4 regions of the Buttiauxella sp. AC038 genome follow, and region 1 is predicted to be linked to each of the others. Evidence: predicted binding sites of a transcription regulator. Region 1 holds the regulator's gene; each other region holds the start of a gene.
The links. The regulator PhoB, encoded in region 1, activates phosphate uptake and scavenging genes when phosphate is short. The targets are predictions, from matches to a motif close to CTGTCATAAAACTGNCNNAT.

Region 1 (4,502 bases):
GTAGTTACGACAGCGGAAAATCCTTTCCTGGATCGGTGGAGAAGAATAGTTGTTTGAATTACCACTCAAATCCAGTCGGTCTACCAATTACAGGGGCGCAATTAAAACGCTTATAGCGTTTGAAGGCAAGAAGGGATCCAAAAACCAGATTGATATCCTTAAATTAGCCAGAAAGTTAGAGGATAAGTTTATCCATCAGAAAATATCATGGTCGTTTGTGCGGTCAAATTACAACCAATCGAGGATTATTGATTTACATCTGAGCAAAAAAAACACAGACCAGAAGACTGGCCTGTGGAAAGTTTTTTTGACACAGCCAGAGCAAGCTACTCTGGCTGAACCACTTTTTCGTTAACGATAAGACGCTCAGGCAGTACAAAGGAAAAGGTCGTTCCTTTACCCGGCTGGCTTTCAATATGAAGACGCGCATCATGATGGCTCAAGGCATGTTTCACTATCGCAAGCCCCAGCCCGCTGCCACCGGTTTGCCGTGAACGCGCTTTATCCACGCGGTAGAAACGCTCGGTCAGGCGTGGAATGTGTTCGGCTGAAATGCCCGGTCCCGTGTCCGCAACGCTAAAGCACGCCCCACCCGCAGCCCGTTTCCAGCTCACGGTAATATGTGTGCCATCTGGTGTATGGTTTACGGCGTTATAAACGAGGTTTGAAATCGCACTGCGCAATTGTTCTTCATTACCAAACACTTTTAAAGCCGGATCAATATCAAACTGTAACGTCTGTCTTTGCTGGCTGAGAGTTTGCGCTTCGCGCTCCACCACACGCAACATCAGTGGCACATCAATCTTTTCATTGAGCACCATCGCGGGTGCAGCTTCAATTTTTGACAACGTGAGAAGCTGCTTAACCAGCCCTTCCATACGCGAGGTTTGTTCGCGCATCGTGCCCAACGCTTTCTCGCGCAGCGGGCCTTCAAGGGTTTGATCCTGCATCATCTCCAGATAACCTTGCAGCACCGTTAACGGTGTACGCAGTTCATGGCTGACGTTGGCAAAGAAGTTGCGACGCGCCCCTTCAAGCTGGTGCATCTGAGTCACATCACGCGCCACCAGCAGCCACTGTTCGTCGCTATAAGGCATTACGCGAAATTCCAGATGGCGGCCATTATTGAGTACCAGTGTCAGCGGGCGAGCAAAATCTTTCTGCGACAAATAGCGGGTAAATTCAGGGTAACGCAGCAAGTTAAGGATGTTCTGCCCGTTATCATCCGGCCAGCGCAGTCCCAATAATTGTTGAGCAAGTCCATTACACCAAAAAATCGTCCCTTCTTCGGTGGTCAGTACGACCGCATCGGGCAATGATTCTGCACCGCTACGAAAGCGCTTAATCAAATTGCCTAATTCTTTTCGGCGCTTTTTATTACGCAGTTGCATCTGATGCAGGCCGTACAACAGCGGGTCCCAACTCCCCCGCCCCGGCGGAGGCGTCATGCTACGATCAACCCACAACCACCACGACAGACGTAGCAGATTCCAGAAATGCCAAACCAGCAGCCCAGTGACTGCCAGTAATAAAAACCAAGGTAAATGGCCAAAAATAAGGCCTAAAATGACGGCCGGTATACAACAGAGCACCAGCTCCAGTACCAGCCTTTTCCATGACAACCGTTCCAGCACGCGTCACTCTCCTGATAAGGAATTAAAAGCGGGTTGAGAACCGATAACCCGTACCGCGTACTGTTTGTACCATTCTGTCATGTCCACTATGTTCGAGCGCTTTGCGTAACCGACGAATATGTACGTCAACCGTTCGGTCTTCGACATAAACATTGGTGCCCCATACATGATTGAGCAATTGTTCACGGCTATACACCCGCTCCGGGTGTGTCATAAAGAAGTGCAGTAGCTTAAATTCTGTTGGCCCCATATCCAATGGGTTTTCCCCGGTCATCACGCGATGCGACGACGGGTCTAGAATCAGCCCCTGCATATCGATCACTTCTTCTACCGCCATCGGAGAGATACGGCGCATCACAGCTTTAATACGCGCCACCAACTCTTTCGGAGAAAACGGCTTAGTAATATAGTCATCGGCCCCGACTTCGAGACCTCGCACACGGTCTTCCTCTTCCCCACGCGCAGTCAGCATCATCACCGGTATATCACGCGTCATAGCTTCACGTTTCAGGTGCTTAATAAACTGAATACCGGAGCCGCCTGGCAGCATCCAGTCCAGCAGAATCAGATCGGGGAAAGGTTCGATAAGCAAGTTCACTGCACTGTCATAATCTTCCGCTTCAACTGGCTGAAAACCGTTTTGCTCAAGCACAAAACTGACCATCTCGCGGATTGGAGCTTCATCTTCTACGACCAGAATGCGTTTCGCCATGATTTGTCTTGTCCAGGGAATAATTATTGTTGTTTCAATGCGGTGCCATTATGCGTCAGATTTATGACAGATTTATGAAAAAAATGACTGTTCAGCAACCCATCAATTTCATTTATGACACAGAGACATATGCCGTTTTCGCCTTGCCCCTGCATCTTCAAGGGCGACGTGTATATAATCGGGACTTCATTTTTAAGCCACCGGACAGGTCATGCGCATAATTCACACATCAGACTGGCATCTTGGTCAAAATTTTTATACCAAAAGTCGCGGTCCTGAGCACCAGGCGTTTCTTGAATGGCTGCTCAAAGCTGCCGTTGAAAATGATGTGGATGCCATAATCGTTGCGGGTGATATTTTTGATACCGGCTCACCGCCAAGCTATGCGCGAGAACTGTATAACCGCTTTGTGGTGCAACTCCAGGCGACGGGATGCTCGCTCGTGGTGCTGGCAGGAAACCATGATTCAGTGGCGACGCTCAACGAATCCCGCGAGCTTATGGCCTGCCTGAATACATATGTGATTGCCAGTGCCCGCCATGATGCAAGCCAGCAAGCTATCCGGCTCAATACCAAAAGCGGCCAGGCGGGTGCGATTCTGTGCCCAATCCCGTTTTTGCGCCCACGCGATATTCAAAGCAGCCAGGCGGGGCTGTCCGGCCATGAAAAACAGCGTTCTTTAATGGAAGCCATTAGCGAACATTATCAGCAGTGTTATCGCGCAGCCTGCGATTTGCGCGCTGACGCGAAGCTGCCGATTATCGCCACCGGGCATTTAACGACCGTCGGCGTGACAAAAAGCGATGCAGTGCGTGACATCTATATTGGCACGCTTGATGCCTTCCCGGCGCAGCATTTCCCGAATGCCGATTACATAGCGCTTGGCCATATTCATCGTGCGCAATTAATTGGCGGCACCGAACATATCCGTTACAGCGGTTCACCTATTCCGCTAAGTTTTGACGAAACCGGCAAGACCAAGAGCGTTTATCTGGTTGAGTTTGCCGAGGGTAAACTTCATGAGGTCACCCCACTGACTGTTCCAGTTAGCCAGCCGTTAGCGGTTATCAAAGGCTCGCTGTCTGAAATTGAACAGCAACTAGAACAGTGGCGCGATGCCCCGGCAGAACCCAAAGTGTGGCTGGATATCGAAATCGCCACCGATGAATACCTGCATGATATGCAACGCCATATCCAGCAAATCACCGAAACGCTGCCAGTAGAAGTGGTGTTGCTGCGCCGTAGCCGTGAGCAGCGCGAACGCGTTATCGCCCAGCAGCATAAAGAAACCCTGAGTGAACTCACCGTTGAGGAAGTTTTTGAACGCCGCCTGGTTCAGGAAGAGACCACCGAGGAGCGTGCGCAGCGCTTGCGCACCCTGTTTGCTCAAACCGTTGCCAGTCTGCATGACACGGAGGAACAGGCATGAAAATCCTTAGCCTACGGTTAAAAAACCTCAACTCCCTGAAAGGGGAATGGAAAATTGATTTCACCAGCGAGCCTTTTGCCAGCAACGGATTGTTTGCTATAACCGGGCCAACTGGTGCGGGGAAAACCACGCTGCTCGATGCTATCTGCCTCGCGCTTTATCACAAGACGCCGCGCCTCAATACCGTCTCACAGTCGCAAAATGATCTGATGACTCGCGATACAGCCGAATGTCTGGCGGAAGTGGAGTTTGAAGTAAAAGGTGTTGCCTACCGCGCATTCTGGAGCCAGAACCGGGCACGCAACGCGGTAAACGGCAATCTACAAGCCCCGCGTGTGGAGCTGGCAGAAGTAGCCAGCGGCAAAATAGTCGCCGATAAGGTCAAAGATAAGCTCGAGATCACCGCCAAATTGACCGGGCTGGATTACGACCGCTTTACCCGTTCGATGATGCTATCCCAAGGGCAGTTCGCTGCCTTTTTAAATGCCGATGCCAATGACCGTGCCTCGCTGCTCGAAGAACTGACCGGCACTGAAATTTACGGCACCGTTTCTGCGGCAGTGTTCGAAAATCATAAAAATGTGCGCAGCCAACTTGAGAACCTGCAAGCCCAGGCTGCGGGTGTAGCGTTATTGAGCGAAGAGCAGCGCCAGCAGCTTGCTGAGAGTTTGCAGGCACTTACTACTGAAGAAAAAGTACAGCTTGCAGAACAACTTAAACTCCAGCA
Region 2 (4,502 bases), 3.8 Mb from region 1:
CGCCGTTGGGCCCTGATCGGAGTCCAGGCCGGTGGTGCGCATTGTCAATTTGTAACCACGCGCGGTCAGCTCAGGCGCTGTTGCCGCTGGTGTAATCATCAGAATACCTTCGTCTTCGTAGATGTCAGACGCAGGCTGAGTGGAAGAAGAACACAGGTGACCGATAACATATTTGATGCCGTCGTTAACCACTTTGTTGGCGACCGCTACCGCTTGTTTCGGGTCACAAGCATCGTCGTATTTAGTGATAACCAGTTTGTCGCCTTTGATGCCGCCTTTGGAATTAATGTCAGCAACCGCTTGTTCTGCACCGGTAAACTCCTGGTCGCCATACTGTGCAACCGGGCCAGACATCGCCCCAACTACCGCTACTTTGATGTCCTTAGCAAATGCCGCGTTGCTCATTGCAAGCGCAATACAACCAGCCAATAACGCTTTGCCCTTCATGTTCATCCTGAGATCCCCATTTTTGTTGTGATTGGTATTTACCCATCATCCTTCAAGCTGCAGGGGTGTTGGCTGCACTCACTTACCCGAATCACTTACCTTAGTAAGCTCATCGGGATAAGCTCCCTGGCCGCCTACCTGCAACTCGAATGCTAATGGGTAATTGTTGTGTTGTTTTGGCACGATTTTATTTTTGATTTACGAATACCGCGTGTGCCTTCGCCGCACTCAGAGTTAAAAACATACCCGAATTTGCGGTTTTTGGAATAACAATTTTTTCACAATAGGGAAGGAAAGTGACGGGCATAAAAAAACCGCCTCGAAAGGCGGTTTTTTTTGTCTGGCTGAATAACTTACGCTTCGATGGCCATGCGCAGTTTTTTCATCGCGTTCTTTTCAAGCTGGCGCACACGCTCGGCGGAAACGCCATAGCGGTCAGCCAGTTCTTGCAGCGTGCTTTTGTTGTCTTCGTCGAGCCAACGGGCACGGATAATATCCTGGCTACGCTCGTCCAGACCCAGCATAGCGTCGCTGAGTTTATCAGCCGCGTGCGATTCCCAGTTATCGTCTTCAATGCCATCGGCAAAGTTAGAAGACTTATCCTGCAAGAACAGCACTGGAGCCATTGGCGCGCTGTCTGAATCGTCGTCGTTGCCCATGTCGAACGTCATGTCCTGCGCCGCCATGCGAGATTCCATCTCACGGACATCTTTGCTGGAAACCCCCAGCTCGTTGGCGACCATTTCCACTTCGTCCTGGTTGAACCAACCCAGACGTTGTTTAGTTTTACGCAGGTTAAAGAACAACTTACGTTGTGCTTTAGTGGTTGCCACTTTCACAATACGCCAGTTACGCAGAACGTATTCGTGAATTTCAGCTTTGATCCAGTGCACGGCGAACGACACCAGACGGACACCCACTTCCGGGTTAAAGCGGCGCACAGCCTTCATCAGGCCGATGTTGCCTTCCTGAATCAAGTCAGCCTGCGGCAAGCCATAGCCCGAGTAATTACGAGCGATATGAACAACAAAGCGCAGGTGAGACAGGATCAGCCTTTTCGCTGCTTCCAGATCGCCCTGGTAATGCAGCTTTTCAGCCAGCTCCTTCTCTTCCTCAGCCGTTAACATCGGCCAGGAATTAGCGGCCCGGATATAAGATTCCAGGTTACCAACAGGGGCTAAAGCTAAATTTTGCATTTCTTTGGTCATTCAAACCCTCTCTTAAGACTAACGTACAGGTTGCTACACCATGCTGCACCTGACCACACGTCAAGCGCCAAACCGTACCATCCACAGTAAACTCAGACAGTGATGTTATCCACAAGTTCACTGTAAAGCTGTGCATATATTACACACAAAATGTGACAGAGCTATGAAACTGGGCAGGAGAAACACATACCGAGGTGGGAGCGTGTCCCCTGCTGACGGGTAATTCGTAGCAGGGAACAAGTATATCAAAAAATTTTTACTCTGGGGTAAAACGACGTAAATGTTGTACCGTTGCGATCCATGCCGCCAACCATCCACTCATGGACGCAACCAGCAGTAACAGCAGGCATTCATCGAAGCCTAAACCGGTAAGATCGAACTTAGTTCCAAACACTTGCGCGACTTCTGTCACCGCAGAAGATAACCGCCACACCAGAATTTCGGTCAGGATCAGCGATAAAAATGCCCCGCTGAAACCTAACAACGCACCGCCATACAAAAACGGACGCAGGATGAATCCATCCGTCGCACCAATCAGTTTCTGCACGTTGATGGAGTCGCGGCGGGCAAAAATGCTCAGGCGAACACTGTTACCAATGACCAGGAACACTGCGGCAACCATCAGCACACCAATCATCGCAGCTACGCGGCCCACAAGGCCTGTCAGCGACGCCAGCCGTGCAAACCAGCTGTCATCCATGCGCACTTCGTCTACACCGTTAATACGGGCGACGCGGTCACGCAAAGTGTTCAGGTGGTCGGTAGTCTGGAAATCGAGTTTCGGGTTAACCACGGCAACCGCAGGCAGCGGGTTTTCTTCCAGCATATCCAGCGCGCCACCAAAGCCCGACCAGTTGCGGAACTCACCCAGCGCTTCGTCACGGGAAAGATAGTTAACTTTATCGACGCCCTCTTCTGCCTGAATCGCGCCAACCACTTGCTGCGCGGCATTGTCATCCAGCGCTTTATCGAGGTAAACCGTGATTTGTGGGGAAGGATAATACTGCGTGGCAGCTTGATTCACGTTCTTGTAAACCATGTAGCACACGCTAGGCAGCGTCAGGGAGATGGCGATAACCATCACCGTCAGGAAAGTAGCTAATGGCTTGCTGCGCAGGTCTTGTAAAGCGCCCTGCCAGGCGTAACGGAACTGTTCGTTCACGCCACCTTTTAGAGATTTGCTTTTCGACTGAGGCCCTTTGCCACGTTTTTTCACCGAGCGACCTAAATCCCCTAGCTTATTCAGCGAGTTGATTTTATCCAGCTTGTTGCTGAAGCGCTTTATGTGATTGAGCGCGCTGCGTTTATTCACCTGCCAGGCCTCCATGCAAATGGCCGTCACTTAACGTCAACATGCGATAATTACGGCGGGATATCAGCCCCATGTCGTGCGTCGCCATCAAAACGGTTACACCCACCCGGTTGAACTCTTCGAACAGACGCAAAATCCCTTCCGAGAGTGCGTCATCGAGGTTACCGGTTGGTTCATCCGCCAATAACACGGCGGGCTTGTTCACCACAGCGCGGGCAATCCCCACACGCTGCTGTTCACCACCAGAGAGTTGGATCGGGAAATTCTTCGCTTTATCTAGCAGGCCGACTTTATCCAGTGCCGCACTAACGCGACGGCGAATATCTTCACCGCTGGCACCCGCGATGATCAGCGGGATTGCCACGTTGTCATAAACGGTTCTGTCCATCAACAGATGGTGATCCTGGAAGATCATTCCAATCTGGCGACGCAGGAACGGCACTTCGCGGCTCTTGAGGCGGCTAATATCATGGCCGCCAAAAGCAATTTTCCCGGCGCTTGGCCGCTCAATACCGCAGATAAGCTTGAGCAGGGTACTTTTCCCCGCGCCTGAGTGGCCGGTCAGGAAAGCCATCTCGCCAGGTTGCATATGGAAGGTCACTCCCTGCAACGCTTGTCTCCCACCGAGATAGGCCTTACTAACGTGTTCAAAGCGAATCATTGTTAATCCTCTCGGGCAAAAAGTGCCTCAATAAAATCGCCCGCATTAAACGGACGCAAGTCCTCAATACGCTCGCCGACGCCAATATAGCGAATCGGAATACCAAACTGATCGGCAACGGAGAAAATCACGCCGCCTTTGGCTGTACCATCGAGTTTGGTTAGCGTAATGCCTGTCAATCCAACGGCTTCATGGAACAATTTAGCCTGGCTAATCGCATTCTGCCCGGTGCTGGCATCGAGGGTGAGCATAACCTCATGCGGTGCATTCCCGTCCAGTTTTTTCATCACGCGAACAATTTTCTTCAGCTCTTCCATCAGGTGCGATTTGTTCTGCAAACGCCCAGCGGTATCCGCCAGAAGGACGTCGACATTACGTGCTTTCGCGGCCTGAATGGCATCGAAAATCACTGAGGCGGAATCAGCCCCTGTGTGCTGAGCAATAACAGGAATATTGTTACGATCGCCCCACACCTGCAGTTGTTCCACGGCAGCGGCGCGGAAGGTATCACCCGCCGCCAGCATCACCGATTTGCCTTCCTGCTGGAACTGACGAGCCAGTTTACCGATGGTGGTGGTTTTACCCACGCCGTTAACGCCAACCATGAGGATAACGAATGGCGTTTTGCCTTCAACTTTCAGCGGCTCATCAACTTTCGCGAGTATTTCGCCCATCTCTTCTTTCAGCAGACCGTACAACGCTTCTGCGTCACGCAACTCTTTACGGCTCGCGCCTTCTGTCAGATTTGTGATGATTTTGCGCGTGGTTTCAACACCAACGTCAGCGATTAGCAGCTGCTCTTCGAGTTCTTCAAACAGATCATCGTCGATTTTCTTGCCGCGGAACAGACTGATAAATCCGGAACCGAGGTTCT
Region 3 (4,502 bases), 1.7 Mb from region 1:
TCACAGACAACACAGTGCGTCCGTAGCTCAGTTGGTTAGAGCACTACCTTGACATGGTAGGGGTCGGTGGTTCGAGTCCACTCGGACGCACCATTCTAAGTTTTACCGCAACAAACAGTGCGTCCGTAGCTCAGTTGGTTAGAGCACCACCTTGACATGGTGGGGGTCGGTGGTTCGAGTCCACTCGGACGCACCATTCATAAAGAAACATCCAAAGCTTTATCTCTCCGAACATAAAATCCTAACTAATCCAGCTATATTTCGACTGCTCTACTTAATTCCTATTAAAACTCTTTTCTTAGTATCTCTGATTTTTGTTGCTTACCAGGGCAATGAAGACAATGTGTTACTAATGCTCCAGGCAACATTCACAAGATGACTAAATGAAGCTGGAGCCAAAAGATAGCCTCATTGGGCTACCCTTTTTGTTTAGTTGATGCTGCGACGTCCCATTCCGATCGCTCATTTTTCAGAAGAACGTTCGACTGCCATTGTTATCCCCTCACCTTTTCTTCAGGCTTTGAGCAAAACATCCCTGTTCCGCTCAACTGTAGAGGCTATTTTGTTAGCTACCAATAATTCCGCCATCAGCTTTAACAATAACCACAGTGGAAGATCGTGGGCGACTGTTTTTATCACCGTCAGGCCAGGTGGAGACGGCAGTCGGGTTTGCCGGATCGCTGATATCATCACCAGGTTCACCGGGGTGTTGAATATTAATAAATAGCGTGCGGTTATCTGGGGTAAAGGCGATGCCAGTTATCTCACAGCCACGTGGCCCGGTCAGGAAACGACGATATTCGTTGGTACCTGGAACAGTGGCGAGCATCTGGTTGTTGCCCATTCCCTCATAGGCTTTTTTATTGATAGTGCTGGAGGAGACATCGGTCTGAATCCACAACACACCGCGATGGTCGAATGATAACCCATCTGCGCTGCCAAACTCTGCCCCCTTCATTGAGCCTTTGGTTTTCTCATCTGTGCTATCCGGCTTGCCGCCTAGCACCAGGATATCCCACTTGAAGGCGGTTGATGCAGGGTCACCGTTCTCTTCCGTCCAGTGCATGATGTGGCCGTAGACATTATTAGCGCGCGGGTTGGCAGCATCGACAGGTGCTTTGCCCTCCTTGCCTCGGTCACTATTGTTGGTCAAGGTGCAATAAACACTGCCCGTTGCGTGCGAGTCGACCGCAATCCACTCAGGGCGGTCCATTTTTGTGGCACCAACGGCATCAGCAGCAAGACGCGTTTTAATCAGCAACTCACCCTGACTGGCAAATCCTTTAGTTTCATCAAGGCCCGATTGCCCATATACCAGCGGCAGCCAGGTGCCACTACCATCGTCATTGAATTTCGCCACATACAGCGTGCCTTCAGAGAGCAGGTCCATGGCGGCATCTCGCAGGCTCGCATCATATTGATTTTTGGAAATGAACTTATAGATGTATTCGAATTTCTGATCATCACCCATGTAAGCAACTACACGGTTATCCGCCGCCAGGGTAATCGCAGCGCCTTCATGCTTAAAGCGCCCTAATGCCGTGTGTTTACGTGGAGTCGATGACGGATTATAAGGGTCGATTTCTACCACCCAGCCGAAACGGTTAGGCTCATTAGGCGTTGCATCTACGCTAAAGCGCGGATCGACTTCGTTCCAGCGATAGGATTCATCACTGTCGCTAATGCCATAACGCTTTTCAAGGGCATTTGGCGCAGCTTTTTTAACGAAAATATCCGACCAGTTTTCTTCGCAAGTCAGGTAAGTGCCCCACGGTGTATGGCCGTTGGCACAATTTTGCATAGTACCAAGCACCCTTTGCCCCTGCGGATCGTCCGCAGTTTTCATTAATTCATGATTTTTGGCAGGCCCAGTGAGGGTCATCGGTGTATTGACAGTAATACGACGCGCAAACTCAGAAGGACGAACCACGCTCCAGTTATCGCCCTCTTTTTTCACTTCAATAACCGAAATGCCCATAGCATTTTTGCCCTTGCGCACTTTATCCAGATTCCAGTTCGCCACACCGTCTTTAAACAGCAAACCGTTGTCTATGTATTCGTGGTTCATCGCCAGTAAACCGTGATTCGGCTCGGTTCCTCCCTGCGGCAAACTAAACCATGCCATACCATCGTGGTGCATTCCCGCCTGAGCGGCCTGTTCATCAGTAGTGTTACTGCCATCGGTTTTAAATTCCGGCAGGTTACCCTTTAAACCTACGGCGTCTCCCCAGCGGTAAAATGGTCGCGCGATGTAGCCTTCCGGCACCCGCACGGTATCATCCGTTGAAACTTCAATACTGGTAAAACCAAGGGAAGAAGGACGTGCCAGAGCCGTTTCTACGGCCCATGCAGCTTGGGATTTTAGCAACGTCGGGAAGGCTACTACGGCGCCCGCGACTGCCCCCATTTGCAGGAATCGGCGCCGGCTCAAATACGCACTGGCAACATCTGAAAAAACGGGGTTGGTGCTGCGGTTGCTGATTTCGTCGTTGTGTTCCTGTTTAAACAACGGCTTAAGAGGTCTGCTCATCATGGCTTCCTTTCGATATTGTTATCAGAAGTGAGCAGTGTAAGAAGGTTTTGTTACACATTTATAACAGCATGAGAAGGTCCTGGTTGTTTGATTACCTATGAACAAACATCCAGTAGTAATGTCACCACCCTGTAACAGGCTTAATGTTTTTCGATTACTGTTTGATTATTTTTAATAGTGAAATTTAATGTCTGGGCCGAAGTTTTAGCTTTATTTCTTTTTCATACAACCGAATAATTTCGGTCGCATCACCATATATTAACCTCAATCATGTGAGCAGTTTGCCACCATAAATACCTCATGCATTCCCATTTCAATAATCCTGATCTTGAGCTATTGTTTTATCAAAATAAAAAATATCCTTCTGAATTAGAAAGTTAACAAACCACATTTCATTTACCTTTGTGATTGTTTGCACCTGAAATTATTCTATTATTGCTAATTTTTATATCCCGCATCTCAGGTCGAAATGACTTATAGCAGACTTTCCTGCATGTAATTATCAAACTCGCCTAATAAAACTTAAAGTGCGTATCTGATCATATTAAAAAACTTAATGCATCCCGAAATTGGCATAAAAATGCACCTGATCCTATGGTTTTAATAGACATTCGACATTCATCCGTATGCATTATTGACAAACCGCAGGTATCTGAATAGGTGCAAAGATATGAAATCAATCATTAAAATGCGCATATTTTTTCCTTTCATGATTTTTGCTTTTGTTCCATCTGCAAATGCCGTCGTGGCAACCAACACATTTCAGGTACAAATTACTATTACTGCTTCGTGCGTTGTGACCACTGGCAGCGGGGCAAATATTAATCTGGGCTCTGTCGGTAGTACTGCAACTAACACAACCGGGAATAGCTCCTTTACTGTCCAGTGCTCAAGAACCACGCCTTATTTCATCGGCCTTGCACCATCCACCGTCAATGGTGGCAATACCACAGGTGCTGGATCTATGTCATCGGTCGATAACAGTGGAACAAACAGCGATAAAGTCCCTTATCAATTACATCAAACATCAGGCACAGGTCCCGTCTGGGGTAATACTGCCACCACCTCCGCAGTAGGCAACGGTGTTGGTGGAACTGGTTCAGGAGTGGCGCAAACCTATACGGTATATGCAGTTGCCACCAGCGCAAACTTCGCACCTGATAGCTATGCAGACACTGTAACCGTTAACGTAAACTATTAATATAAAGGACTATTTATAAATATGAAGCCACAGACGCGAACGGTTATTGGGGTTATGTGCCTGTTATCGGCGGCAGTATTTGCACAAAATACGGTGGCAAGCGGCCTACAAGTTTCGCCTGTGACACTGACCCTACAAAGTATACAAAATGCTGATGGCATCTGGTTAATGAACCAGGGTGAAGAGACCATAAATGCGCAAGTTCGTGTTTATAGTTGGAACCAGCAAAGTTATGAAGACCAGCTCAACTCTTCTCAGAATCTGGTTATTAGCCCGCCAATGCTCAAACTGGCACCCGGTGAGAAACAGTTGATTCGAGTGATTCACATGGGGCCTGCCTCAAATACTGTGGAGGAAGCTTATAGGCTGTCAATCAATGAACTGCCTCCAGCCGAACTACAAAAAAATAAAATTCAGTTCGTTTTGCATTATTCAGTTCCCGTTTTTATTCAACCTAAAGGTGCCAGCGAGCATTCAGCAAAATTGCAGTGGGGAATCCAACGTATTGGTAGTGAAGCATTTCTTGAAGTGAGCAATCAGGGGAATAGCCATGCTCAGTTGTCTGGTGCTTCATATATCAACACGCAAGGTAGAAGAAAAGAAATAACACAGGGGCTATTGGGATACGTACTTCCCGGCGCAACCATGCGCTGGAAATTGCCTTTCCCTGCCTCGGATACTGCCCCCGGAAGCAAATTAGAAGTTACTATAAATGGACAAAAAAAGGTGCAGGAACTTTAAGGTAATCATTAGAATAATGATAGTTCT
Region 4 (4,502 bases), 3.8 Mb from region 1:
TCAGCCCACGGCGGTTCTCAATCATTGGTAGCGTACCTTACGTTCCACAAAGCGAAACTGAACCACGGTCAGGATGATCACCAGCAGCATTAACACCACTGATTGCGCGGCCGACGCGGAGAGATCGAGTCCGGCAAAACCTTCGCGATAAATTTTGTAGATAAGCGTGGTGGTCGCCTGCACTGGCCCACCGCCTGTTGCGGCGTCGATAACCGGAAAGGTGTCGAAAAAGGCATAGACCAGGTTTACCACCAGCAGGAAGAAACTGACCGGGGCAATCAACGGCAGCGACAACTTGAAAAAGCGGCGCACCGGGCCAGCTCCGTCAATGGAAGCGGCTTCGACCAGGGATCGAGGAATCGACTGCAGGGCGGCAAAGAAGAACAAGAAGTTGTAGCTGATTTGCTTCCAGACCGAAGCAAACACCACGAGGAACATCGCCTGGCCACTGTTTTGCGCGTGGTTCCAGTGGTAACCAAACTGCTCAAGAACGTGGGTTAGCAGGCCGCGCCCAGGGTTAAACAAGAAGATCCACAATACGGCGGCAATCGCCGGGGCCACCGCATACGGCAGCAGCATGAGCGTTTGGTAAATACGACTGCCACGAATCACGTAATCCGTCAGGGCGGCGAAAAACAGTGATACCAGCAGGCCGCTACCCGCTACTAATCCACTGAAAATTAAGGTGGTGTAGAAAGAGTCGAGATAGTAGCTGTCGTGGAAAAGCTGTTTGAAGTTATCCAGCCCGACAAAAGTACTCGAAAGCCCAAAGGGATCGACATTCTGGAGTGAATACCACAGCGCTTCGCCCGCAGGCCAGATGAAAAAGATAATGGTGATAACCAGTTGCGGCAGGACAAGGGCATACGGAAGCCAGCTGGAACGAAACACCGGACGAGATGATGACATAGTGTTGCTCTTATAGAGATTAATGGTGGATGTCGCATGCGCTAATCCACCCTACAACGGCTTTCGTGGGTCGGATAAGCGAAGCGCCATCCGACACCAACAAAACTTAAGACTTCGTCGACTGCTCGAAACGGCGCAGCAGCTGATTTCCACGTTCAACCGCGCTATCTAACGCCTGTTGAGGGGTTTTCTTGCCGGTCCATACCGATTCCAGTTCTTCATCTACAATGGTACGAATCTGTGGCATGTTGCCCAAACGCAGACCTTTGGTGAATGGCAATGGCGGCTTGTTCATCATCTGGCGCGTAGCGATATCAGCACCTGGATTTTTCTCGTAGAAGCCTTGTTCGCGCGTCAGGTCATAAGCCGCTTTGGTAATTGGCAGATAACCTGTTTTCTGGTGCCACTCAGCGGCGATTTCTGGCTGAGCAAGGAACTGCATAAACTCGGCAACGCCTTTGTATGTTGCGGCGTCTTTACCCTGCATAACCCACAGACTTGCCCCACCGATAATGGCGTTTTGTGGTGCGTTCGGAATGGTTGAGTCGTAAGGCATCATGCCCACGCCGTAGTTGAATTTGGCGTAATGGCGGATATCAGCAAGCGAACCGGAAGAGGCTGTTGTGATGGCGCAATCACCGTTGTAGAACTTCTCGGTGGACTCATCTTTACGGCCAAAGTAGCTAAAATCACCTTTCTTATTCAGCTCTTCCAGCAGAGCGATGTGTTTCACCTGCTCTGGTTTATTGAATTCCAGCACGGCGTCAGTACCATCAAAACCGTTGTTTTTGGTCGCAACCGGCAAGCCGTTCCACGCGCTGAAGTTTTCAATTTGAATCCAGCCCTGCCAGCCGCTGGCATAACCACATTTCATGCCTGCCGCTTTAAGTTTTGCGGTGTATTCAGCCAGGTCCTGCCAGGTTTTTGGCGGCTGGTCCGGGTTGAGGCCAGCTTTCTTAAAGGCATCTTTGTTGTAATACAGCACTGGCGTGGAGCTGTTGAAAGGCTGGGAAAGCAGATGCCCGGTTTTCGCGTCGGTGTAGTAACCGGAAACCGTCGGCACAAATTGGGATTCGTCGAACTTAATGCCCGCATCGTTAAACACTTCATACACAGGCTTGATAGCTTTCGAGGCCATCATGGTCGCAGTGCCTACTTCGTAAACCTGCAAAATAGCTGGCGCATTACCCGAGCGGAAAGCCGCAATCCCTGCCGCCAGGTTTTGTTCGTAGTTACCTTTATAAACCGGAACAATTTTGTAGTCTGGATGCGTCTGGTTAAAGCGTTGAGCCAGTGAATCAACTTCTTTGCCCAGTTCGCCTTCCATTGAATGCCAGAACGGAATGGAGGTGGCGGCGATAGCGCTGCTGCTAAATACGCATCCTAGCGCAAGGCAAATTGCGGTGTGTCGTAACGATGCAGTCATGTCTTATCTCTCGAATTATTTTGAGTTGAATAAGTTGCGCGAAAATACGCGTTTTTGTTCGCATCAAAACATGACATGCGCGAATGACAGAAAAATAACCGTGAGGTGACAGGATCGTTACGATGAAGTGAAGGAATTATGACTGGAGGCAAAATGTCATAAAAAAGGAGCCAAAAGGCTCCTTAGGTTTGAAGCGATAAACTAGCCGCCGAGGTAGGCGCTACGTACCGCTTCGTTAGCCAGAAGCGCATCACCGGTGTCTTCCAGCACCACGTGGCCGTTTTCCAGCACGTAGCCGCGATCAGCGAGTTTCAACGCCTGGTTGGCGTTCTGCTCGACCAGGAAGATGGTCATGCCTTCGCTGCGCAGTTGTTCGATAGTGTCGAAAATCTGCTGGATGATAATTGGCGCAAGACCGAGCGATGGTTCATCTAACAGCAACAGACGCGGCTGGCTCATCAATGCACGGCCAATCGCCAGCATTTGCTGCTCACCACCGGACATAGTGCCCGCACGCTGAATACGGCGCTCCAGCAGGCGCGGGAACAGTTCGTAAACGCGTTGGATGCGTTCATGATACTGGTCGCGTTCCGCAAAGAAGCCGCCCATCGCCAGGTTTTCCTCTACAGTCATGCGAGAAAACACGCGGCGGCCTTCAGGCACGATCGCCACGGCTTCACGCATGATGCGCGCGGTATGCCAGTCGGTAATGTCTTTGCCATCAAAAGTAATTTTGCCGCTGGAAGCGCGCGGATCACCACACAATGTGCCGAGCAGCGTTGTTTTTCCCGCGCCGTTCGCGCCAATCAGGGTAACAATTTCGCCCTGTTTAATATGCAGACTGACCTCATGAAGCGCCTGGATTTTTCCGTAGTGGGCGCTCACATGGTCAAATGACAACATGATATTTTCCATATTAAGCCTCACCCAAATATGCACGGATTACGTCAGGGTTATTACGGATTTGCTCCGGCGTGCCATTCGCAAGCGGCGTTCCCTGGTTTACCACGTAAATCCTGTCAGAAATGCCCATCACCAGTTTCATATCGTGCTCGATTAACAGCACGGTGGTGTTGTGATGGTTGCGTAACTCCATGATTAATTCATCGAGCTCATGCGTTTCTTTCGGGTTAAGGCCAGCCGCTGGTTCATCAAGCATCAGAATTTCTGGCTGAGTCACCATGCAACGTGCAATCTCAAGGCGGCGTTGATCGCCATACGCCAGGTTGCTCGCCTGGCGGTTAGCCTGCTCAAGTAGGCCAATACGATCAAGCCAAGTTGCAGCGCGGTCCAGCGCTTCGCTTTGTGAGCGGCGAAAAGCAGGCGTTTTCAAAAGACCTGAGAACACACCCGTTTTCAGCTGCATATGCTGAGCAACCAGCAAGTTTTCAATCACGGTCATTTCGCGGAACAGACGAACGTGTTGGAAAGTACGCACCACGCCCATACGTGCAATTTGTTGACCCGGCAGCCCTTCAAGGTGCTGATCACGCAACAGAATCGTACCGCCTGATGGCTTGTAGAAGCCGGTCAGGCAGTTAAACACCGTGGTTTTACCGGCACCGTTAGGACCGATTAACGAAACAATTTCTTGTGGATGCAGTTCCAGAGAAACATTGTTTACGGCGAGCAGGCCGCCAAAACGCATCATCAAGCCGTTTACGGATAACAATGGCTGACTCATGCCTGCTCTCCTTTCACTTGTTCCACTTGCTCTTTTTTAAGCTTCAATTGCGGACGCGACATTGGCAGCAAGCCTTGTGGACGCCAAATCATCATCAGCACCATCAAGCCACCAAGTACCAACATGCTGTATTCGTTCAGATCACGCATCAATTCACGCGACACCACCAGCAGCACGGCGGCGAGGATAACGGCAAATTGCGAGCCCATACCGCCCAGCACGACAATCGCCAGTACGAATGCAGATTCGGCAAAGGTGAAGGATTCCGGGCTAACAAAGCCCTGACGTGCAGCAAACAGCGTACCGGCAAAGCCTGCAAACGCGGCGCTGATGGTAAACGCGGTCAGTTTGATGCGCGTTGGGTTCAGGCCAAGCGAACGGCAAGCGATTTCATCTTCACGCAACGCTTCCCACGCACGGCCCAGCGGCATACGCAGCAGTCGGTTAATCACAAACAGCGACAGCACAACCAGCAACAGCGCA

Region 2: the regulator PhoB is predicted to act here: its motif matches at 1,806-1,825, upstream of rpoH (RNA polymerase sigma factor RpoH).
Region 3: the regulator PhoB is predicted to act here: its motif matches at 2,581-2,600, upstream of AC0IXI_RS10755 (PhoX family protein).
Region 4: the regulator PhoB is predicted to act here: its motif matches at 2,461-2,480, upstream of ugpB (sn-glycerol-3-phosphate ABC transporter substrate-binding protein UgpB).

Annotation. Positions count from the first base shown of each region.
Region 1 covers NZ_CEEDCQ010000001.1:3,981,340-3,985,841, forward strand. The annotation lists gene phoR (phosphate regulon sensor histidine kinase PhoR) at 327-1,634, opposite strand; gene phoB (phosphate response regulator transcription factor PhoB) at 1,657-2,346, opposite strand; gene sbcD (exonuclease subunit SbcD) at 2,558-3,775, shown strand; gene sbcC (exonuclease subunit SbcC) at 3,772-4,502, shown strand, end outside.
Region 2 covers NZ_CEEDCQ010000001.1:183,293-187,794, reverse strand. The annotation lists gene AC0IXI_RS00880 (branched-chain amino acid ABC transporter substrate-binding protein) at 1-453, opposite strand, end outside; gene rpoH (RNA polymerase sigma factor RpoH) at 801-1,655, opposite strand; gene ftsX (permease-like cell division protein FtsX) at 1,912-2,967, opposite strand; gene ftsE (cell division ATP-binding protein FtsE) at 2,960-3,628, opposite strand; gene ftsY (signal recognition particle-docking protein FtsY) at 3,631-4,502, opposite strand, start outside.
Region 3 covers NZ_CEEDCQ010000001.1:2,260,025-2,264,526, reverse strand. The annotation lists tRNA gene AC0IXI_RS10765 (tRNA-Val) at 17-93, shown strand; tRNA gene AC0IXI_RS10760 (tRNA-Val) at 120-196, shown strand; gene AC0IXI_RS10755 (PhoX family protein) at 566-2,530, opposite strand; gene AC0IXI_RS10750 (Csu type fimbrial protein) at 3,204-3,734, shown strand; gene AC0IXI_RS10745 (fimbrial biogenesis chaperone) at 3,756-4,475, shown strand; gene AC0IXI_RS10740 (fimbria/pilus outer membrane usher protein) at 4,492-4,502, shown strand, end outside.
Region 4 covers NZ_CEEDCQ010000001.1:192,430-196,931, reverse strand. The annotation lists gene ugpE (sn-glycerol-3-phosphate ABC transporter permease UgpE) at 1-25, opposite strand, end outside; gene ugpA (sn-glycerol-3-phosphate ABC transporter permease UgpA) at 22-909, opposite strand; gene ugpB (sn-glycerol-3-phosphate ABC transporter substrate-binding protein UgpB) at 1,016-2,335, opposite strand; gene livF (high-affinity branched-chain amino acid ABC transporter ATP-binding protein LivF) at 2,537-3,250, opposite strand; gene livG (high-affinity branched-chain amino acid ABC transporter ATP-binding protein LivG) at 3,252-4,019, opposite strand; gene AC0IXI_RS00900 (high-affinity branched-chain amino acid ABC transporter permease LivM) at 4,016-4,502, opposite strand, start outside.